4 regions of the Streptomyces sp. BBFR51 genome follow, and region 2 is predicted to be linked to each of the others. Evidence: riboswitches for the same ligand, from Rfam matches in the RefSeq annotation. Region 2 holds a riboswitch; each other region holds the start of a gene.
The links. A riboswitch is a leader RNA that binds a small molecule or an ion and turns the genes downstream of it on or off. The one in region 2 is predicted to bind cobalamin.

Region 1: linked by a shared signal. The riboswitch ahead of metE (5-methyltetrahydropteroyltriglutamate--homocysteine S-methyltransferase) and the one ahead of ACGH7X_RS09285 (cobalamin biosynthesis protein) in region 2 are both predicted to bind cobalamin.
Region 3: linked by a shared signal. The riboswitch ahead of ACGH7X_RS29400 (energy-coupling factor ABC transporter permease) and the one ahead of ACGH7X_RS09285 (cobalamin biosynthesis protein) in region 2 are both predicted to bind cobalamin.
Region 4: linked by a shared signal. The riboswitch ahead of ACGH7X_RS37735 (ABC transporter substrate-binding protein) and the one ahead of ACGH7X_RS09285 (cobalamin biosynthesis protein) in region 2 are both predicted to bind cobalamin.

What each region holds. Positions count from the first base shown of each region.
Region 1 covers NZ_CP172448.1:534,739-540,118, forward strand. Annotated here, with positions in the region: gene ACGH7X_RS02445 (aspartate/glutamate racemase family protein) at 1-120, shown strand, start outside; gene ACGH7X_RS02450 (GntR family transcriptional regulator) at 247-897, shown strand; gene ACGH7X_RS02455 (GNAT family N-acetyltransferase) at 1,025-1,954, opposite strand; gene ACGH7X_RS02460 (hypothetical protein) at 2,133-2,573, shown strand; cobalamin riboswitch at 2,648-2,871, shown strand; gene metE (5-methyltetrahydropteroyltriglutamate--homocysteine S-methyltransferase) at 3,028-5,346, shown strand.
Region 2 covers NZ_CP172448.1:2,049,631-2,055,010, reverse strand. Annotated here, with positions in the region: gene ACGH7X_RS09290 (cobyric acid synthase) at 1-1,140, opposite strand, end outside; gene ACGH7X_RS09285 (cobalamin biosynthesis protein) at 1,137-2,102, opposite strand; cobalamin riboswitch at 2,202-2,347, opposite strand; gene ACGH7X_RS09280 (hypothetical protein) at 2,483-2,704, opposite strand; gene pitH (low-affinity phosphate transporter PitH) at 2,739-3,995, opposite strand; gene ACGH7X_RS09270 (class II aldolase/adducin family protein) at 4,219-4,956, shown strand; gene ACGH7X_RS09265 (alpha/beta hydrolase family protein) at 5,071-5,380, shown strand, end outside.
Region 3 covers NZ_CP172448.1:6,427,363-6,432,742, forward strand. Annotated here, with positions in the region: gene ACGH7X_RS29380 (DUF2249 domain-containing protein) at 1-378, shown strand, start outside; gene ACGH7X_RS29385 (ATP-binding cassette domain-containing protein) at 409-1,257, opposite strand; gene cbiQ (cobalt ECF transporter T component CbiQ) at 1,254-2,003, opposite strand; gene ACGH7X_RS29395 (energy-coupling factor ABC transporter substrate-binding protein) at 2,004-2,351, opposite strand; gene ACGH7X_RS29400 (energy-coupling factor ABC transporter permease) at 2,348-3,055, opposite strand; cobalamin riboswitch at 3,085-3,270, opposite strand; gene ACGH7X_RS29405 (MerR family transcriptional regulator) at 3,341-3,934, opposite strand; gene ACGH7X_RS29410 (potassium channel family protein) at 4,004-4,465, opposite strand; gene ACGH7X_RS29415 (chloride channel protein) at 4,558-5,380, opposite strand, start outside.
Region 4 covers NZ_CP172448.1:8,309,180-8,314,559, reverse strand. Annotated here, with positions in the region: gene ACGH7X_RS37745 (ABC transporter permease) at 1-544, opposite strand, end outside; gene ACGH7X_RS37740 (ABC transporter permease) at 541-1,488, opposite strand; gene ACGH7X_RS37735 (ABC transporter substrate-binding protein) at 1,490-3,052, opposite strand; cobalamin riboswitch at 3,105-3,233, opposite strand; gene ACGH7X_RS37730 (ABC transporter substrate-binding protein) at 3,459-4,994, shown strand; gene ACGH7X_RS37725 (ABC transporter permease) at 4,996-5,380, shown strand, end outside.

The DNA.
Region 1 (5,380 bases), 1.5 Mb from region 2:
GCCGCCGCGGTGACTGTCGCGGAGTCCCTGGTCCGGCTGGGCCTGTCCACGTCCAAGGTGCGCACCTACGCCCGTCCGCGCCCCAAGCGGATCGTCAACTGGCCTCCCCGCACCGGCTGATCCCTGCGCGCGCCTCCCGCACCGCGGCCCGCCGCAGGCCGCGGGGTATTCTGACGGGCCGCCCGACCACCGCTGTGCACGGCGCGGTCGGCGTGACTCGGAACGGGACGACGACGAAGGACGGCGATGGCTGCGTCAGAGGGCTTCACGCCCGAGTCCGAGCGGGTCACGCGGCGGTTGCGGGACGACATCATCGACGGGGTGCGGGGCCCGGGCAGCCGACTGGTCGAACGGGAGCTGGCAGAGTCCCTCGGGGTGAGCCGGCTCCCCGTCCGGGAGGCCCTCAGGACGCTGGTGTCCGAGGGTCTGGTGACGCCGAGACCACGGACCTGGGCGGTCGTGCGGGAGTTCACCACGAGCGACATCGCCGACCTGGACGAGGTCCGTTCGGGCCTGGAGACCCTGGGGTTCCGGCTCGCCGCCCAACGGCACACGCGGGAGGGCCTCGACCGGCTCCGCGCGACGGTGGACGCCGAACTCGAGGCGGCCCGCGCGGACGACCCGGTACGCGCCCGCCGGGCGGCCGCAGACTTCCACCAGACGGTCATCTCGCTGGCCGCCAACGAGCTGCTCAACGAACTCGAGCGGGTCCTGCGCAGCCGGCTGCGCTGGCTCATGGGCCAGCACGACGACCTGCTGGCCGTCGCCCTCGAACACGACGCCCTCTACCAGGCCATCGCGGCCCGCGACGTGGACCGCGTCCAGACGCTGGTCCTCCATCACCTGGCGACGAGCCGCAGCGCGGCCCTGGGCCACCATGCGAGGGAGCGCTCCTAGCGGGGCCGCTCCAGGTGACTCCTGGACGTACGTCGCGCTGCTCGGTGCGGTGACGGTGGCGATCGCGATGGTGCTCTGAGGGACCGCGGTCCCCGCCCGGAAGGCACCGCGCCGGGCCCGGGCGCCGTCAGGCGAGCACGGCTTCCCAGGTGTCGACCGCGAAGTGCACCGTCATGCCGTTGCGGCCGTACAGCCGCGGGGCGCCCGTCGCGTTCGCGGTGTCGACACCGAGGCCCACCGTGTCCCGGCCCCGGGCGGCGAACTGCGCGAAGGCGTGGCGCAGGAGGAACCCGCCCAGGCCCCGGCCGCGGGCCTCGCGCACCACGCCGATGCCGCGGATCCAGCCCATGGCCTCGCGGTCGTCCCGGGCCAGCAGGAACGCGGCGTCCCCCAGGTCGTCGGTGGCGGCGATCCACACCAGGGACCAGTCGAGACCCGCGGCGTCGATGTCGTCCAGCCACAGCCGGTACTCGCGCGGCTGGAAGTCGAAGTGCCGCGCGAACGACCGCTGGTACAGCTCGTGCACGCGGACGCGGTCCGCCTCGGTGGTGCAGGCCCGCACCCGGACACCGGCCGGGGCCCGGGGCGGGAGGTCGGCCGCCGGGTCCACCGCGCGGTGCAGTACGTGGTGGCACCGGACGATCTTCCAGCCGCGCTCCTCGAGGAGTGCGGTGTCGGTCGTGGGCCGGGTGTTGAGGTGCAGGTGGACCACGGCGCGCTCCGCGCCGTTCGCCCGTGCCTTGGCCAGGGCGCGGGTCTCCATGGCCGCCAGCACGCGCAGACCGGTCCGCTGGTGGTCGGGCAGCACGTAGTGGTCGATGTCGACGCGCTCCCCGCCGGACTCGTCCCACAGCAGCCCGTAGGCCACCAGCCGGCCGTCGTCGAAGGCGAGCCACGAGTCCCGCGTCAGGTCGGTCTGCTGATGCTTCAGGTCGGCTTCGACGGTGTGCTGGTCGGTCTCGGGCCTGCCGATCTCGATCCGGTCTATCTCGTTGAGGAGTCCGGTGATGGCGGGGGCGTCGGCGAGTGTGGCCGGCCGCAGGTCGGCGGGAGACATGAGGAAAGGGTCGGGGGCGGCGGCGGGTGCCCGCAACGGGTTTTCCGCCGGGCGCCGGCGGGGCCGGACCCGGTCGGCGGCTCCGGAGGGGGCGACCGGGGGACGTAGGACGGCGAACAGGGGGCATACGGATGATGACCCGAGCCCCTCTCCCCCGCCGACCCACGGGAGTCCCCCTGTGACGCCGAGCCTGCGCACCGCCCGCGCGTGCCGTGCCGCCGCCGCGCTCCTTGTCGTTGCCGCCGGATACGCGGCCACCCACCATCCCTGGCTCGCCGCGCCCGGCCTGTACGCCGCCGCGGTGTTCGCCTGGTGTGCCGCCCGTGAGAGCGCGTTGCACCGGCGAAGTCTCGTACGGGCACAGCGCGCCGAGCGCCTGGCCCGCCCCCGGCTGCGGCAGCCGCTCGGGACCGGTCTCGAGCCGTGCTGCGCGTTCTGGCGGCACTCCGACGGCGCCGTGCACGGCCCGGAGTGCACCCGCCCCGCCGCCGCCCGCGTCCTCCTGGGCGACGACTGCTGCGAGCGGTGGTGGACGTCCCTCGGCACACGGCACGACGCGGACTGCCGTCGCCGCTCCGGCACCCCGGACCAGGATCGCGCGCACCCGGCCCAGCAGTAGGACGCGGGGCGGCGTGCTTCACCTCGCCGTCCACGTGCCGGACACGACCGGCCCCTCCCGCGCCCGGTCCCGGTAGGGTGGGTGGTGCAGCTGGTTCGCCCCGTCCGCCAGGCGGGACGCGTCGCAAGAGGGAACCCGGTGGGAATCCGGGACTGCCCCGCAGCGGTGAGTGGGAACGACCGCCGTCATACGCACTGGGTCCGGCGACAAGGACCTGGGAAGCGACGGCCAGTAGGCGTCCTGGACGACAGGGACGGGCCCGCGAGTCCGAAGACCTGCCAACTGCCCGTGCGCGAGCCACTCGTGCGCGGACATCCCGGTGACCTCGAGGGCGGGTCGGCGAACACACCAGGCGGACGACGCGCCGTGCCACGCGCGTTTCCACCGCCCGGTCCGCCACCCTTCGCTGCCTCGTCCCGTCCCCGGGATCTCAGGGATTCGTCTCGCGAAGGAGATCTCCGTGACCCGTACGTCCGCCGCCGCACACGCCACCGTGTACGGCTACCCGCGCCAGGGCCCGAACCGGGAGCTGAAGAAGGCGATCGAGGGCTACTGGAGGGGTCGCGTCGACGCCGACGCCCTCCACTCCACCGCCGGGGAGTTGCGCCGCGCCACCTGGCGGCAGTTGGCCGCAGCCGGCCTCGACGAAGTGCCCACCGGTGACTTCTCGTACTACGACCACGTGCTGGACACCACCGTCATGGTCGGCGCCGTCCCCGAACGCCACCGGGCCGCGGTGGCCGCCGACGCGCTCGACGGGTACTTCGCCATGGCCCGGGGCACGCAGGACGTCGCGCCGCTGGAGATGACCAAGTGGTTCGACACCAACTACCACTACCTGGTGCCCGAGTTGGGCCCGGACACGCGGTTCGCGGCGGACTCGGGCAAGCAGGTCGCGGAGCTGCGCGAGGCCCTCGCCCTCGGACTGACGGCGCGCCCCGTCCTGGTCGGGCCCGTCACCTACCTGCTGCTGGCCAAGCCAGCGCCCGGCGTCCCCGCCGGCTTCGAACCCCTCACGCTCCTCGACCGCCTGCTGCCCGTCTACGCGGAGGTCCTCGCCGACCTGCGCGCGGCCGGCGCAGAGTGGGTGCAGCTCGACGAGCCCGCCCTGGTCCAGGACCGCACCCCGGCCGAGCTGAACGCCGTCGCGCGGGCCTACCGAGAGCTGGGCGCCCGCACCGACCGGCCGAAGCTGCTCGTCGCCTCCTACTTCGGCCACCTGGGCGAGGCCCTGCCCGTGCTGGCCAAGGCGCCGGTCGAGGGCCTGGCGCTGGACTTCACCGAGGCCGGTGCGGCCACCCTGGAAGGTCTCGCCGCGGTCGGCGGACTGCCCGGAAAGCGGCTGGTCGCCGGGGTGGTCGACGGCCGCAACATCTGGGTGAACGACCTGTCCCGGTCGCTGAGCACACTCGGCACCCTGCTCGGCCTGGCCGACCGCGTCGACGTGTCCGCCTCCTGCTCCCTCCTGCACGTCCCCCTCGACACGGCCGCGGAGCGGGACGTCGAGCCGCAGATCCTGCGCTGGCTCGCCTTCGCCCGGCAGAAGCTCGCGGAGACCGTGACCCTCGCCCGGGGCCTGGCCCGGGGCACCGGTGCCGTCACGGCCGAACTCGCCGCGAACCGCGCCGACCTCGCCTCCCGAGCCAGCTCCCCCATCACCCGGGACCCGGCCGTCCGCGCCCGCGCCGCCGCCGTCACGGAGGCCGACGACCGCCGCTCCCAGACGTACGCCGAGCGCTCCCCGGCCCAGCGCGCCCACCTGCGGCTGCCACCGCTGCCGACGACCACGATCGGCTCCTTCCCGCAGACCGGTGAACTGCGCACCGCCCGCGCCGACCTGCGGGCGGGCCGCATCGGCACGGAGGGCTACGAGGAGCGGATCAGGGCGGAGATCCGGGAGGTCGTCGCCTTCCAGGAGAAGACCGGCCTGGACGTCCTGGTGCACGGCGAGCCCGAACGGGGCGACATGGTCCAGTACTTCGCCGAGCGGCTGACCGGCTACCTGGCGACCCAGCACGGCTGGGTGCAGTCCTACGGGACCCGCTACGTACGGCCGCCGGTCCTGGCCGGAGACATCTCCCGCCCCGAACCGATGACGACGCGCTGGACGGCGTACGCCCAGTCCCTCACCGACCGGCCGGTCAAGGGGATGCTCACCGGCCCCGTCACCATGCTCGCCTGGTCCTTCGTCCGCGACGACCAGCCCCTCGCGGACACCGCGCGCCAGATGGCCCTCGCCCTGCGGGACGAGGTGAACGACCTGGAGGCGGCGGGCACTTCGGTCGTCCAGGTCGACGAGCCCGCGCTGCGCGAGACCCTGCCGCTGCGCGCGGCGGACCGGGCCGCCTACCTGGCCTGGGCCACCGAGGCGTTCCGGCTCACCACCGGCGGCGTGCGGCCGGACACCCAGATCCACACCCACATGTGCTACGCGGAGTTCGGTGACATCGTGCGGGCCATCGACGACCTCGACGCGGACGTCATCAGTCTGGAGGCCGCCCGCTCGCACATGCAGGTGGCGCGCGAACTGGCCGCCTCCGGCTACCCGCGCGAGGCCGGACCCGGCGTGTACGACATCCACTCGCCGCGCGTGCCGAGCGCCGGGGAGGCGGCCGAGCTGTTGCGCACCGGTCTGCGGGCGATCCCCGCGGAGCGGCTGTGGGTCAACCCGGACTGCGGTCTGAAGACCCGCGGCTGGCCCGAGATCCGCGCCTCGCTGGAGAACCTGGTCGCCGCCGCGCACACGGTCCGCGGTGAGCTGTCCGGTTCCTGAGCGGGGACGGGCGAGCCGGGCCGGGGCACCTCAC
Region 2 (5,380 bases):
GAGGGTCTTCTCGCGGGCGAACCGCACCCGCACGGGCAGCAGTCCGAGCCCGTCCACGTGCCCGGCGCGCGACTCCACCTCGTCCTCGATGTGCTCGCCGAGGAGCTGGAAGCCGCCGCAGACGCCGAGCACCGGCAGACCGTCGGCGGCCCTGCGCGTGAGGGCGTCCGCAAGCCCCCGCTCCCGCAGCCACTCCAGCGCCCGGACCGTCCCGCGCGTCCCCGGCACGACGACGAGATCGGCGTCGGCCAGCTCCTCCGGCCGGTCCACGAACCGCACCACGACGCCCGGTTCGGCGGCCAGCGCGTCCACGTCCGTGAAGTTCGACATCAGCGGGACGGCACAGACCGCGACCCGCAGCACGTCCTCGCCGACCGGCGGGGCGACGACCGACTCCCGCACCGTCCCCCGAAGAGAGACGCGCAACCCGTCCTCCTCGTCGATGCCGAGCCCGTGCTGGAAGGGCAGGACGCCGTACGTCCGCCGTCCGGTGAGGCCGTGCAGCATGTCCAGCCCCGGCTCCAGCAGGGACACGTCGCCGCGGAACTTGTTGACCAGGAACCCGGCGACCAGCGCCTGGTCCTCGGGCGCCAGCAGCGCCACCGTGCCGAAGAAGGAGGCGAAGACGCCCCCGCGGTCGATGTCGCCGACGACCAGGACGGGGAGCCCGGCGCCCCGGGCGATCCCCATGTTCACGATGTCGGTGCGGCGCAGGTTGATCTCGGCGGGGCTGCCCGCTCCCTCGCAGATCACCGCGTCGTACGTGCCGCGCAGCTCGGCCAGGGAGTCGAGCACCGTGCCGAGCAGCCGCTCCTGGCGTCCGCCGTGGTAGCCGCGGGCGCTCATCTCGCCGACCGGCCTGCCGAGCAGCACGACCTGGCTGCTGCGCTCGCCGCCCGGCTTGAGCAGCACGGGGTTCATGTGCGCGGTCGGCTCCACCCGGCAGGCCTGGGCCTGCATGGCCTGCGCCCGGCCGATCTCGGCGCCCTCGCGGGTCACGAAGGAGTTGAGTGACATGTTCTGCGCCTTGAAGGGCGCGACCTTGACGCCCTGGCGCACCAGCCAGCGGCAGATCCCGGCGGTGACGACGCTCTTGCCGGCGTCGGAGGTGGTGCCGGCGACGAGGAGGCCACCGTTCATGACGTACGTCCTTTCCCGACCGCCCCGCGCACGGCGAGCCGCGCGCCCGCGCACACGCCGAGCGCGAGCCAGCCCACGCGCCGTGAGAGGCGTACCGCCCGGTCGATGTCGCCTGAACCGGCCCGGACCGCGCGTCCCGCCGCCCCGTTGAGGACGGGCCGGTGCTCGACGCGCCCGCCGTAGGAGAGCGTCCCGCCGAGCCGCACGCCCAGGGCGCCCGCGAACGAGGCCTCCACGGGCCCGGCGTTGGGGCTCGGGTGCTGCGCCGCGTCCGCGCGCCAGGCCCGTACGGCGCCCCGCGGATCGCCGCCGGCGACGGTGGTCAGGACGGCGGTCAGGCGGGCGCCCGGCCAGCCCGCGAGGTCGTCGAGGCGGGCCGAGGCCCAGCCGTAGCGGCGGTACTTGGGGGACTTGTGGCCGACCATGGCGTCCAGCGTGTTCACGGCCCGGAAGCCGAGCAGCCCGGGCACTCCGGCCACGGCGCCCCACACCAGGGCGCCCACCACCGCGTCCGAGGTGTTCTCGGCGACGGACTCCACGACCGCCCGGGCGATCCCGTCGGCGTCCAGCGCCTGCGGGTCCCGCCCGCACAGGTGCGGCAGCCGCGCCCGGGCGGCCTCGACGTCCCCCGCCTGCAGGGCCCGCCCGATCGCGGTGGCCTCGCGGGCCAGCGAAGTGCCGCCGACCACCGCCCAGGTGGCCGCGCCGGTCAGCGCGACGGAGGCGGTGGGGCAGCGGCGTACGGCCTGCGCGGCGGCGGAGCCGAGGGCGGCGGCGCCACCGGCGCAGACGACGGTGTGCAGCGCGCCCCAGCCCCGGTGGTCCCGCCACAGCACCCGTTCCACGGCACCGGCGGCACGGCCGAACGCGGCGACCGGGTGTCCGCGGCGCGGATCGCCGAGGAGGAGGTCGCCGAGGAGGCCGGCGGCGGCACCGTACGCGAAGACGCGTCCGGCACGCACGGGTTCAGCCGGTCACACGGTCAGGGAAGTACCTGGTACTGAACGTCGGGCGGCAGCCGGGCATCGCGTTGTGTCCTCACTCAGGGTGTCCACGCCCTGGTTCGAAGAGACCGGCGGTGAGAGTTCCTGGCTCCCGGGGGTCCTGTTTCCCCGGTCACAGTGGCGGGACCGCGCCGGATTCGCACCGGGCTTCCTCTCCTGCCGCCGTAGATGGCCTCGGAAGTCCACCACGGTCCGCGAACACCCGTCAACCTGGCGTTGACCTGCGACGGGGGAGTGTGCGAAGGCCCACACACGGGTGGTGTGCGCCGGCACGCGCGAAGGCGGGGCGCGGGACGGTTCGAGTCCGTCCCGCGCCCCGCCTCACGGGTGCGCGGTGGTCAGGCCACGATCAGGTAGATCCCGTACGCCACCGCCGCCGCGCAGGCCGCGAAGCACGCGTACGCGCCGGTGACCGCGAGGCCCGCGGAGCCGCCCTGGGCGACGGCACGCTCCTGGCGGGAGAGGCCGACGATGCCGAGGGTGAACAGGCCCACCAGGGCCACCGTGACCACGAGGCTGACGCCGAAGACGGAGCCGATGGCTGCCCAGTCGATGCTCATGGAGGTTCGCTTCCTTCGTACCCGGTGCCCGGGTTCAGACGGTGGTGGCGGCCGACGGGGCCTTGGGGTCGGGGGTGGTGGCCGGAGCCGGGACGGTGGCGGCCAGTTCCTCGGTCACGCCCGTCGGGGGCGGCGAGACGGCGGCCATCGCCGTGGTGACCACCCCGGCCGGCTCGGAGCTCTCGGGCTCCTCGGCGTCGACGACGTTGGTGTGGTCGACGACCTCGCGGCGGGAGATCCGCCAGATCGCGAAGCTGGACGCGATCAGGAACACCGCGACGAGGGCCGTGCCCCAGTCGCCGAGGCGGCACACCCACTCGGCGAGCGCGGCGACCAGGGCCGCGGCCGGCAGCGTCAGCCCCCAGGCGACGAACATCCGGGTGGCCGTGGACCAGCGGACCACGCCGCCCTTGCGGCCGAGGCCCGCGCCCATCACCGCGCCGGAGACCGAGTGCGTGGTGGAGAGCGAGAAGCCGAGGTGGGAGGAGGCCAGGATGACCGTGGCGGCACTGGTCTGGGCGGCGAAGCCCTGCTGCGGCTGAAGGTCGGTCAGGCCCTTGCCCATGGTGCGGATGATGCGCCAGCCGCCGAGGTAGGTGCCGAGCGCGATGGCCAGGCCCGCGCCCAGGATGACCCACACCGGCGGGTCGGAGTCGGGGGCGAGCGAGCCGCCGGCGATCAGGGCGAGGGTGATGATGCCCATCGTCTTCTGCGCGTCGTTGGTGCCGTGGGCCAGCGAGACCAGACCGGCGGAGGCGATCTGCCCGGCGCGGTAGCCCTTCTTGGCGGCCTTGCCGTCGGCCTTGCGGCCCAGCGAGTACGTCATCCGGGACGCGAGCATCGCCGCGAGACCGGCCACGATCGGGGCGGCGATCGCCGGGAGGAGCACCTTGGTGACGAGCACGTCACCGTTGACCGCGCCGATGCCCGCCGAGGCGACGGCGGCGCCGATCAGACCGCCCATGAGAGCGTGCGAGGAACTGGACGGGAGCCCGACCAGCCAGGTCAGCAGGTTCCAGAGGATCGCGCCGACCAGGGCGGCGAAGATGACCTCGGGACGGATGCCGGTCTCGTCGACGAGACCCTTGGAGATCGTGTTGGCGACCTCCACCGAGAGAAAGGCGCCTACAAGGTTGAGGACGGCGGACATCGCCACCGCCACCTTGGGCTTGAGCGCACCGGTCGAAATGGTCGTTGCCATCGCGTTCGCGGTGTCGTGGAAACCGTTCGTGAAATCAAACGCGAGTGCGGTTACCACCACAATCGCGAGGATCAGCGAGAAGCTTTCCATTTACCCAGGCAATCGTTCGAGGTCATTGGCTGGACGAACGTAGGTAACCAGGGTGAACGGAAGATGAACTGAACAGGGCTTCACGGTGACCGGAAACGGTGCCGGCGGCTCCCTCTGCGTGCCCGGTCCGGTGCTCTCCGGAGACGCCCCTGGCAGGATCGCCGCGAGGCCGTGCGGCAAGGGACGTGAGGGGCGCGGAGGCGCCCGTGAGGAGACGGTGACTGTGACGCGATCGCGGGTCGGACGGGTGGGCGCAGCGGCCGGGGAACGGGCCGGGCAACCTGCCGGGCGACGGGCGCGGGAGGAGGTCCGGGAGGCGGTCCTGGAGTCGGCCTGGGCGGAACTCGTCGCGACGGCCCGGCGGACGGTGGCGGACGGGCTGGTGGTCGGCACCTCCGGCAACGTCTCGGTGCGGGTCGGCGACACGGTCCTGGTCACCCCGTCGGGGGTGCCCTACGACCGGCTGACCCCGGACGACGCAACCGGCGTCGACCTGGACGGCCGGCAGGTGCTCGGCACGCTGGTCCCCACCAGCGAACTGCCCATGCACCTCGCCGTGTACCGCGCCGACCCCGACGCCCGGGCCGTCGTCCACACCCACGCCGTGCACGCGACGGCGGTCTCGCTGCTCGTCCCCGAACTCCCCCCGGTCCACTACATGGCCGCCGCGCTCGGCGGCCCCGTCCGGGTCGCCCCGTACGCGGCCTACGGCAGCGACGAACTCGCCCGCGCCATGCTCGACGCCCTCGCCGACCGCACCGGCTGCCTGCTCCGGAACCACGGCACGATCACCTACGGCACCTCCCTCGACCAGGCCTACGACCGCACCGCCCAACTGGAGTGGATGTGCCGCCTCTGGCTGACCGCCTCGTCGGTGCCGGGCCGCTCGCCGTCGCTGCTGACGCCGGACCAGCTGGCAGAGGCGACGGAACGCCTGCGCGGGTACGGGCAGCGAGGCTGACGCGAGGTGCGTGCCGGGCGGCTGCGGGGGTACCGGCTACGGGACACGAAGACGCCGTCACCCCCTGTCACCCGCCCACTGGCCGCCCGAGGACTCCACCAGGAGACTGGCCCCATGCGCACTGTCACAGCAACGGCAGCCGCCGTCACCGCAGCTCTCGCGGCCGGTGCGGCGAGCGTCGCCGCCGGCCGGCTCGCCAGCGACGCCGCGCTCAAGGCGCCCCCCGGCCGGCCCCTGCCGACCGAACCCCGGCTCACCGTGCACGGCACCGCCGCCGGGCAGATCACCCTCACCCGGGACCTGGCCGCGCTGCGCCCCGGCCGGTACGGACTCGCGGGCGACGGCTCCCACGCGGTCGTCGGCCCGGTCCTCGACAGCGCCCGACACGGCGCCGACACCGTCGTACGCCGCCTCGAACGCGTCA
Region 3 (5,380 bases), 4.4 Mb from region 2:
CGCTCCGTCGAGGCGATCCTGGACGTTCACCTGACGACCGAGGAGACGGTCCTGCTGCCGGCGCTCGCGGAGCTCCCCGGTGCCGATCTGCCCAGTCTCGTCGCGGATCTGACCACCCTGCTCGAAGGCGGCCGACTGGAGACCCCGGCGGTCGTGGACGTCCGCGACATCCCCCACGGGCAACGGCACCCGCGGATCTTCGCCCGTTACGCCCGCCTCGCCCCGGGGGAGGGTTTCGTGCTGGTCAACAACCACGACCCCAAGCCACTGCGACGCGAGTTCGAGGCCACCCACCCGGACGCCCACACCTGGGACTACGTCGAATCCGGCCCCGAGATCTGGCGGGTACGCATCGGCAAGGCCGCCGTCGAGGGCTGACGCCGCGAGCCCTGCCGTGGGCCAGGCGGCTCAGTCGGCCAGCGCCGCCAGCTCCTCCGCCGTACGCGGGCCCGTCGCCGAGTCCGCCAACAGGCCCCGCGCCCGCAGCAGTCCGGCCGCCGCGACGCCCCAGGGCAGCCGCAGCCCCGCCTGCCGCAGCAGGTCGGTGCGGGCCAGCGTCGGGGCGGTCGGGCCGGTGTGCACGCCGTCCGGGGTGAGCAGGGCCGCGTCGTCGGACCAGCGCAGGGCGAGGTCGACGTCGTGGGTGGCCATCACCACGGTGGTGCCGCCCGCGCGCAGCCGGTCCAGGGTGGCGAGCAGCCGCTCCTGCCCGTCCGGGTCGAGCCCCGCGGTCGGCTCGTCGAGGATCAGCACCCGGGGCCGCATCGCGACCGCCCCGGCGATCGCGGTCCGCTTGCGCTGCCCGTACGACAGCAGGTGCGTGGGCCGGTCGGCCAGCGCCGCGATGTCCAGCGCGGCGAGCGCCTCCCCGACCCGGGAGCGGACCTCCGCGTCGGGCAGCCCGAGGTTCAGCGGCCCGAAGGACACGTCCTGGCCGACCGACGCCGCGAAGAGCTGGTCGTCCGGGTCCTGCACCACCAGCTGCACCGTGGTCCGCAGCCGGGTCAGCCCCTTGCGGTCGTACGTCACCGGCTCCCCGCCGACCGTCAACGTCCCCGCACGCGGCCTGAGTCCGCCGCTGAGCAGCCGCATCAGCGTGGTCTTGCCACTGCCGTTGCGGCCCAGCAGCGCCAGCGCGCGCCCCTCGCGCACCGCGAAGTCCAGGCCCACCAGCACGTCCGGGCCCTCCTCGTACGCGAACGACGCGCCCCGCAGGGCGACCAGGGCCGGTTCCGGTGACTGCGCCGGTCCGCTCACGACAAGGGTCCTTCCAGTACGAGGGTCAGACAGGCCAGCGCCGCCAGCAGCGCGACGCTCGCCGCGGTGAAGGGCGCCGAGACGCGGGCCTCGGGCACCAGGACCCGCAGGGTGCCGTCGTAACCGCGCCCGGCGAGCCCCGACTGGAGCCGCGCCGCCCGGTCGAAGGCCCGTACGAACGCCGTGGCGCCGAGACCGCCGAGCGAACGCCAGGTGGCCGCCCGGGTGGTGTGCCCGAGCCGCGCGGCCTGCGCCTGGCGGATCCGGCGCACCGAGTCCAGCAGCAGGAAACTCATCCGGTACGTCACCAGCGCCACGTCCACGACCGGCGCGGGCACCCCGGCCCGCACCAGCCGGGGCAGCAGGTCCGACATCGGCGTGGTGAACGCGAACAGCAGCACCCCGAGCGAGGCCGCCGAGGTACGCAGCAGCAGCTCACCGGCGCGCACCGCACCGCCGTCGGCCACCGAGAGGAATCCGTCCGGGCCGCCCACCTGCACCAGCAGCGGAAGCGCCCCCGTCACGCAGAACCCCAGCGGCACCCGGTACGCCCGCCACAGCCCGCGCCGGGGCACGCCCGCCGGGCCGAGCAGCACGGTGAGCGCCGTCACCAGCACCAGCGCCGCACCCGGCCAGGGCGGCAGCGAGATCGCCAGCACGGTCAGGCCGAGCCCGAGCACGGCCTTGTCCACGGGATGGCGGCGGCGCCAGCGACTGCTGTGCGCCGCCGCGTCGATCGGCAGCACTCAGTCCCCTTCGGGGGTGTCCCGCGGTGCCGCCGTCGCCGCCGACGCCCGTTCCTCGCCCTGCCGCCGACCCCGGCGCAGACCGAAGTAGTACGCCAGCACACCCGCGCCGAGCGCGGCCTGAAGCGCGAACAGCGCCGACTCGATCTCCCCGGACGGCGGCTCGTACAGCGGCGAGAACCAGGGCTCGTAGTCCGGCTCGATCTCGGTGATCGCCGTCTCCGCCTCGGCGTCGGCACCGGCGAACGGCTCCTCCTTGTGGTCGCCGAGCCCCAGCACCAGCGGGAGCACCGCCAGCGCGGCCACGGCGAGCAGCAGCAGGGCGTTGACCTTCGTGTTGCGCTTCACCGGGCCACCGCCTCCCGCTCACCGGAGGAGGCCTTGCCGGCCTTGGTCAACAGGACGCCCAGCCGGGTCAGTTCCCCCTTGCTGGACTGCACGAGGAGCCGCATCACGACCACCGTGAGCAGGCCCTCGCTCACCGCGAGCGGGAGCTGCGTGACGGCGAAGATGGACCCGAACTTGCCGAGCGCGCCCAGGAAACCGCTGCTCGGGTCCGGGAAGGCCAGCGCCAGCTGCACACTGGTGACGCAGTAGGTGGACAGGTCGGCGACGAACGCGCCGAAGAACACGGTGACCATGAGCGGCACGTCGTAGCGGCGCAGCAGCCGGTAGACGCCGTACCCGGCCCAGGGGCCGACGATCGCCATCGAGAAGACGTTGGCGCCGAGCGTGGTCAGCCCGCCGTGCGCGAGCAGCAGCGCCTGGAAGAGCAGCGTGATGGTGCCCAGCACCGCCATGATCGGCGGTCGGAAGAGGATGGCACCCAGGCCGGTGCCGGTGGGATGTGAACAACTCCCGGTGACGGACGGCAGTTTCAGGGCCGACAGCACGAACGTGAAGGCCCCGGAGGCGCCGAGGAGCAACGTGCTCTCCGGGTGCTCCCTGACCTCACGGGTGAGTGACCGTACTCCGTGGACGACGAACGGCGCGGACGCGACACCCCAGGCGATCGCGTGCGCCGGTGGCAGAAAGCCCTCGGCTATGTGCATGGCTCAGCAGACCCTCTCCAGCACCTCGTGGATGGACGACGCGCCTTGGCCGGTCTCCTGGCTTACGGGTACCACCGCCCGTGCTCCGCCTTCCCGGGTCGCAAGGACCCAGTGGCTGCCCCTGAGGGCCGGAGCCGGACTTCCCGATTCACAGTGGCGAGGGCCGCACCGGCATCACACCGGATTTCCCGTTCACCAAGGCGTGGCGACAGTAGTGCGCCCACGGGGGTGGTGACAAGCGGGCCTCGGGCCCGGCGGACGCCCTGCCCGCCCGCCGGACAGGCCTCAGGGCTGCGGAAACAGCTGGCGGCGCCGCTCCGTCAGCCGTCGCCTGTCGTCCTCGCTCAGCGCGGCGAAGGTCTCCGCGCGGCGGCGGTGCAGGGCCCGGCGCTCCTCGTCGGTGAGGGTCTCGGCGTAGCGGCGCCGCGCCTCGCTCAGGCGGGCCACCTCTTCGGGGGTCAGGGGTCGTTCCACGGCGGTCATCTCCTCGATCACTTCCAGGTAGGCCTCGGTCGTGGTCCCGGCCGAGGCGTCGAGCGCGTCCAGCACCCCGAGCAGCCGGAGCCGCAGCTGCGCGGTCTGCCGCAGCCGCTCCTCGACCACGTCCAGTTGCCGCCGGATCAGCCGCGCCGGGTCGTGGTCCGGCTCGGCGTCCAGGACCGCGCGGATCTGCGTCAGGGGGAGCCCGAAGCTGCGCAGCGCCAGGATCCGGTGCAGGCGCCGGACGTCGGCGGCGTCGTAGCAGCGGTGCCCGCCGCCGGTGCGGGCGGACGGGGTGAGCAGGCCGAGCCGGTCGTAGTAGCGCAGGGCGCGGATGCTCAGGCCGGTCTCCCGGGCGAGTTCGCCGATGCGCCGGGTGCCGTCGTTCGCGTGCGTCATGGGCTCCTCCACGGGTGTACACCCGAGGCTAGAAGGTGACGCGGCGGCACCTTCAAGCCCCGGTCGGCCTCAGTGGCGCCGGCCCCGGTCGGTCCTGCCGACCACCCTGTCGCGCATCCGGGTGGTCAGCGCGGTGGCGGCGGCCGTGAGGAACACGAAGCTGTACGTGATCTGCAGCACGGTCACGACCCGGGCGGCCTGGCCCCGCGGGGTGATGTCCCCGTACCCGACGGTGGCGAGCGTGACCACGGTGAAGTACAGCGCGTCGACGCGGGTGTGCAGGCCGTTGAACTCGCCCGGCTGCTTGGCCAGGGCGTAGTACGTCGCCGAGAAGACGTGCACGGACAGGACGATCAGCAGGGAGATGACCACCCCGGGCCGGCTCTCCGGCCGGTCGAGCAGCACGTGCCGGATCTGCCGGAGCAGCAGCACGGCCACGACGGTCAGCAGCAGGGCGAACAGCACCCAGCTCAGCAGGGGGCGCTGCGGACCCAGTTGGTCGAGGGGGAGGAGGAAGTAGGCCACGACCACCGCCGCCGCGATCCCGGTCCTGACGATCCAGGGCCGGACGGTGTTCCAGGCGGTGTTCCGGGCGGTACGGGATCCGGCGGGCCGACGCTCCGTCACCGCGCCGCCCCCTCCGTCGACGCCCGGCCCGCCTCCGGGTCGGCCCTGCGCACCAACTGGGCGACGATGAAGGCGACGACCGACGCCATGACGATCAGCGGCATCTGGTCGTGGGCGTCCCGGCCCATCAGCAGCACCGCCAGTACGGCGCTGGCCAGCGGCAGCCCCGTCACCGCGGCCGCCGCGGCGGAGATGCCGAGGGCGAGGGCCGGGGTCGTGCCGAAGCCGGGCAGCCCCGAGCAGGCCAGGGCCGTCGCCGCGCCCAGCAGCACGGCCGGGAAGATCGGGCCGCCGCGCAGGCTGCCCAGCGCGATGCCCCAGGCCAGCCCCTTGCACGCGACCAGCGCGACCAGCGCCCCCACGGACCAGACGTGCGGGTGGGCGGCGAGCTGGGCGAGGGTGGCCTGGCCGGACAGCGCCGCCTCGGCCGGGGAACGGCCGGTGATCAGCGCGTACGCGGCGACACAGACGCCGACCGCGGTGGCGCAGACGACGGTGCGCAGCGCCGTGCGGTGCCGCGTCCAGGTGACCGTGCGCCGGCCCAGTTCGCGGGCCAGCGTGATCAGTACGGCGATCAGTGCCGCCGTGGGAAGGCCCCACAGGAAGTCGCCCACGTCCGGGTTGGCCTCGGGCGGCAGCTCGGGCAGGGACAGCGCACCGATGTCCAACCCCGTCCACTGCCCGAAGCCGGTGAAGACCAGGGCGCCCGTCGCGCTGGCCAGCAGACAGGGCAGCAGCAGGGCGACCAGCTGGGTGCCGGCCAGCCCCGCCCCCTCGATGAGCAGGACCGCCGCGGCCACCGGACCGCCGAGGATCGTG
Region 4 (5,380 bases), 6.3 Mb from region 2:
GCCCCTGCATGCGCAGCGCCTCGACGACCGTCCGGGAGCCCGGGGACAGGGCGGCCGAGCGCACCAGGCGGGCGACGGCCGGGACTTGCAGCACTCCGGCGACCGTCACCAGCCAGTACCAGTCACGGTGTCCCGTCGCGGCCAGGGTCATCAGCACCAGCAGTCCCGGGAAGGCGAGCAGCAGGTCCAGTGCGCGCATCACCGTCTCGTCGAGGCGGCGTCCCGGGCCGGCCGCCAGCAGTCCCAGCGGCACCCCGGCGGCCAGGCCGACCAGCAGTGCGCCGAGGGCACTTGCCAGTACCGAGGCTCCTCCGTGCAGGACGAGCCAGAGCACGTCGCGGCCGATGACGTCCGTGCCGAGGGGGTGCCCGGCGCCCGGCGGCCGTGACGGCAGCGCGCCCCGCGTCGAGGGCGCGTCCCCGGCCACCAGCGGGCCCAGACAGGCGGCGAGGACCGGCACGCCCAGCAGCGCCAGAGCGGTCCACGGGCGGCCGCGGGCCGGGGCGGCGGCACGTGCGACGGCGTCCTTCGTCCACGGGGTCACGCGGTCACCTCCCGGCGCGGCGCCAGCCGGTGGGCGACCAGGTCACCGGCGAGGTTCACCGCGACGGCGGTGCCGGCGAACAACAGCGCGTACGTCTGCACCTGGGGCAGGTCCCGGTTCTGCACCGCCTCGACGAAGCCGGTGCCGAGGCCGCGGAAGCCGAACACCGCCTCCACCAGCACGGCCCCACCCAGCAGCCCCTCCACACATCGCGCGAACTGCTGGGCGGCCGGGCCGAGGGCGCCCGGCAGCACATGACGGAGCACCACCGTCCGCTCCCGCACGCCCAGCAGCCGCAGGTGGCGGGCGACGGGACCGTGCCGCTGGGCCGCCACCCCGGCGCGGATCTGCCGGGCCAGGTCGCACAGGTGACGGCCCGTCAGGACGGTGACGGGCAGCACGAGTACGGCTGGCTGTGCGAGCAGCGTGGCCGTGTCCATGCCGACGGCGGTGGCGGGCAGCAGTCCGGCCCACAGCGACACCGAGGCGACCAGCAGCAGGCCGAGCACGAACTCCGGGACGGCGTGCAGCACCACGGCCGCCGTGTTGAGCATCCGGTCCACCCGGCTGCCCTCCCTGAGCCCCGACACCGTGCCGAGCAGCGGCGCCAGCACGGTGACCAGCAGCAGCGCCGGCAGGCCCAGCAGCAGCGTCACTCCGGCCCGGCGGCCGATGTCGTCGCCCACCGGCAGCCCGGTCGTCAGGGAGGTGCCGAGGTCGCCGGTGACCAGGTGGCCGAGCCAGTGGCCGAAGCGCGTCCAGGCCGGCTCGTCCAGGCCCAGCCGGGTACGGAGCGCGGCCACCTGTTCGGGGGTGCCCAGTTCGCCCCGGAGCACGTCGGCGGTGTCGCCCGGCAGCAGGGAGCCCACGGCGAACACGGCGACCAGGACCACGAGACACTGGAGGACGGCGAACAGGGAGCGGCGCAGGACGTAGGCGCGCACGTCAGCCGACGCGGACCCGGTCGAAGCGGGCCCAGTCGTGCGAGTTCGGCGGGGCGGCGCGCAGGCCGCTCACCGACCGGGCGACGGCGTCGTTGGCGTCGGAGAACGCCCACACCAGCAGCCCCGACGCGTCCCGGGCGATCTTCTGCGCACGGGTCAGGAGCGCGAGCCGTTGCCGCTCGTCCCGGCTGGTGCGGGAGCGCTCCAGCAGTTCGTCGAACTTCTTCGAGGCGTACTGCGTCTGGTTGCGGGCCGCGCCGCCGCGGACCCGTTGCTCGAGGAAGTCGGAGACGGGGAGGGTCGAGGTGGTGTTGAAGGCGGCGACACCCTTGGTCTTGATCTCGCTGAAGTACGTGCTGGACGCCCGGGTGTTGGCGGTCAGCCGCAGCCCCACCTCGCGCAGCTGCCCCGCCATGAGGTCCGCGGCCGGCTCCCAGGCGGCGTCGACGGAGCTGGTCTCGACGGTGAGGTGCAGCCCCTGCGCACCGGCCTGCTTCACCAGCCGCCGTGCCTCCTCGACGTCCCGTTCGCGGGGGCCGAGGTCGTCCGGGTAGCCGTGCAGGCCCAGTCCGAACAGGTCGTTGCCCACCTCGCCGTGGCCGGCCAGGGCGACCCTGACCAGTTCCTCCCGGTCGATGCCCAGTTGTACGGCCCGCACCAGCCGGGGATCGTCGAACGGCGTGCGGCCGGTGCGCAGCAGGAGCTGCTGCGCGGTGGCGCGCCGCGCGGTCAGCAGCCGTGTCGAGCCGTCCTGCTTCAGCCGTTCCACGGAGGCGCCCGCCATGTCTGCGGCGTAGTGGACCTGGCCGGACAGCAGCGCGTTGAGCCGGGCCGACTCCTCGTTGGCGGGGACGATCTCCAGCTCGGCGATGTGCGGGGCGCCGTCCCAGTGGTCCGCCCAGCGCCGGAAGCGGGCGGTGCCGCCGGGCGTGAACGACACGTAGGTGAAGGGGCCGGAGCCCACGGGCTCGTGGAAGTCGGTCGTCCCGTCGGGGACGATCTCGGTTCCGGGGCCGGCGAAGGCGGTGGGGAACTCGAAGTTCGGGGCCTTCAGCACGAGGACGACGGAGCGTTCGCCGTCGGCCGCGCTCGCGTCGAAGTCGATCGCGGAGAGCAGCACTTGGGAGGGTGAGCCGGTGGCGGGGTCGGCGGCCCGGCGGTAGCTGTAGAGCACGTCCTTCGCGGTGACGGGTTTCCCGTCGTGGAACGCGGCCTTGCGCAGCCGTATGCGCCACCGGGTGCCGGAGGCGTCGCTCTCCCAGGACTCCGCGAGCCGCTCGCGCACGGACATGTCGTCGGCGTACGTGCCCAGCGTGTCGTACAGGGCCTTGGCGCGGGCCTGGTCGACGAAGTTGGGGGCGACATGGGGGTCGAGGGTCTCCTGGGAGCCGCCGGCCGTGAACGCGGCCCGGAACCGGTCGCCGCTCGCTCCGTCCTTGCCGTCCCCGGCGCAGCCGGTGAGCAGACCGGACGCGGTCAGCGCCAGGGCGCCCGAGGCGGCCAGCACCCCCCGTCTGCCGGGTTCGGGCCGCCGTACGGTCTCCGTGCGGGCATGCGTCGTCACAGCCGATCCTCTCCGGGGTGTCCTCGCCCCTGCCTGCGGACCGGCGACGGGTCAGTCTCCTGGCTTCCGGATCGTCGCTCGCCTCCGCCTTCCCGTCCGCTCGCGCGGACAGTGGCGTGCAGGAGGATCGCTCCCCGGTCACAGTGGCGGGACCGCGCCGGACTCGCACCGGCTTCCTGGTCCCCGTCGCCTCTTGCGCCCATTCTGGCCCACGCGGGGGTGCGGTCCGCGACCGGGGCCGGTCCGTGCGCCTCCCCGGTCCGTGCACATCCCCGAGCCGCCGGGCCGCCCCGAGTGCTCCATCCCACCTCCGGGCACTATTGCATGACTGTCGCAACAACTTATTGAATGCATATGCTGATCCGTCGAAACGATCAGCAGACAGTCAGCAGGAAGGTGCGTACGCATGCCGGTCCCCCTGTCCCGCCGCAGCGTCCTCGCGGCGGCCGCCGCCGCGGGTGCCGGTCTGCTCACGGGCTGCCAGGCGTCGGGCGGTTCGGGTTCCTCCACGCCCCGCGAGGGCGGGAGTCTGCGAGCCGTGTTCCCGGGCGCGGGGGTCAAGGAGACGATGGATCCGCACGCGCAGCGGCAGTTCGTCGACATCGCCCGTCACAAGGCGGTCTTCGACAAGCTCGTCGACCTGGACGCCACCCTGCGGCCCGTGCCCCGGCTGGCGCGTTCCTGGTCCAGTGACGACTCGGCCCGCGTCTGGCGGTTCGAGCTGCGCGAGGCCCGCTTCCACGACGGGCACGCCCTCACCCCCGAGGACGTCCTGTACAGCATCTCCCGGATCCTCGACCCCGACGCCGCGGACCATCTGGCGAAGAAGTCGCTGTCCCACGTGGACCTCGCCAACTGCCGCGCCGTGGGACGGCACGGCGTCGAGATCTCCCTCACCCGGCCCAACGCGGAACTGCCCACACTGCTGGCCATGACCGGCACGGCCGTCGTCCGAGACGGCTGGAACGACCCGGGGCGCCCCGTCGGCACCGGCCCGTTCCGTTTCGTGTCCTTCACCGGCGGACGCGAGTTCACCGGCCGCCGGTTCGACGACCACTGGGGCGGCGCCGCCCACCTGGACGAGGTGCACATCCTGTCCGCCGAGACCGAGGCGCGGGCCGCCGCCGTGCGCGCGGGCGAGGTGCACTACGCGCACGAGATGACGCCGACCTTCGCCCGTACGGTCGAACACGACAGCCGGGTACGGGTGGTGGCGACCGCGCGCAGCGGGGTGCAGGGCTTCGCCCTCAAGACGGACCGGCCCCCGTTCGACGACCCGGACGCGGCGCTGGCCGTCAAGCTCCTCCTCGACCGCGAGCGGCTCGTGGACGTGGTCTGCGCGGGCCGCGCCGAGATCGGCAACGACCTGTACGGCAAGGGGTTCACGTACTACCCGGACGGCCTGGAGCAGCGCGAGCGGGACGTCGCGGAGGCCAGGCGGCTGCTGCGCCGTACCGGCCTGTACAACAAGAAGGTCTCCTTCTACACCTCCACCGCCGCGGACGGCTTCGCGCAGGCCGCGCACCTGTTCACCGAGCAGGCGGGTGAGGCCGGACTGCGGGTGGAGATCGTCAACGGGCCCCCGGAGTCCTACTTCACGGACGTCCTGAGCAAGGGCACCGTCACCAACCACCGGTGCGGGGCCATGCCCATCCCCACCTACATCAGCGAACGGCTGCTCACCGACGCGCCGCAGAACGCGACCGCCTGGGAGCGCCGGGACTTCGACGAGGCCTTCGCCGCCGCGCGGGCCGTCACCGACGACGCGGCACGCACCCGCGCGTACCGGTCGGTGCAGACGACACTCCGCGATCGTGGCGGCCTGGCGCTGTGGGCGCACCCGGAGTGGCTGAACGCCGTCTCCCGCACACTGCGGGGCGTGAAGGAGGCTCCGCCCAACACCGTGGACTGGGCGCGGTTCGACACGGTCTGGCTGGACTGAGGTGCTGCGGTACGCGCTGCGGCGGTGCGGGTGGACCGTCGTCCAGCTCGCCGTGCTCGGCGTCGTCGTCTTCCTGCTGACCAATCTGCTGCCGGGCGACGCGGCCACCGTCGACTTCAACGAGCAGGCCGGTCTCGACCAGGTGGCTCAGCTGCGCGAGCAGATGGGTCTCGACCGGCCGCTGGGTGAGCGCTTCGTCGACTGGGCGGGGGACCTGCTCACCGGTGACCTCGGCACCTCGCTGGTGGGCGGCGGTCCGGTGAGCGACGCCCTGTTCTCCACCGTCGGGGTGACGGCCACGCTGGCCGGCGTCACACTCCTGCTGCTGGTCCCGCTGGCCGTCGCCGTCGGCCTGTTGACGGGGCTGCGGGCCGGCGGCCGTACGG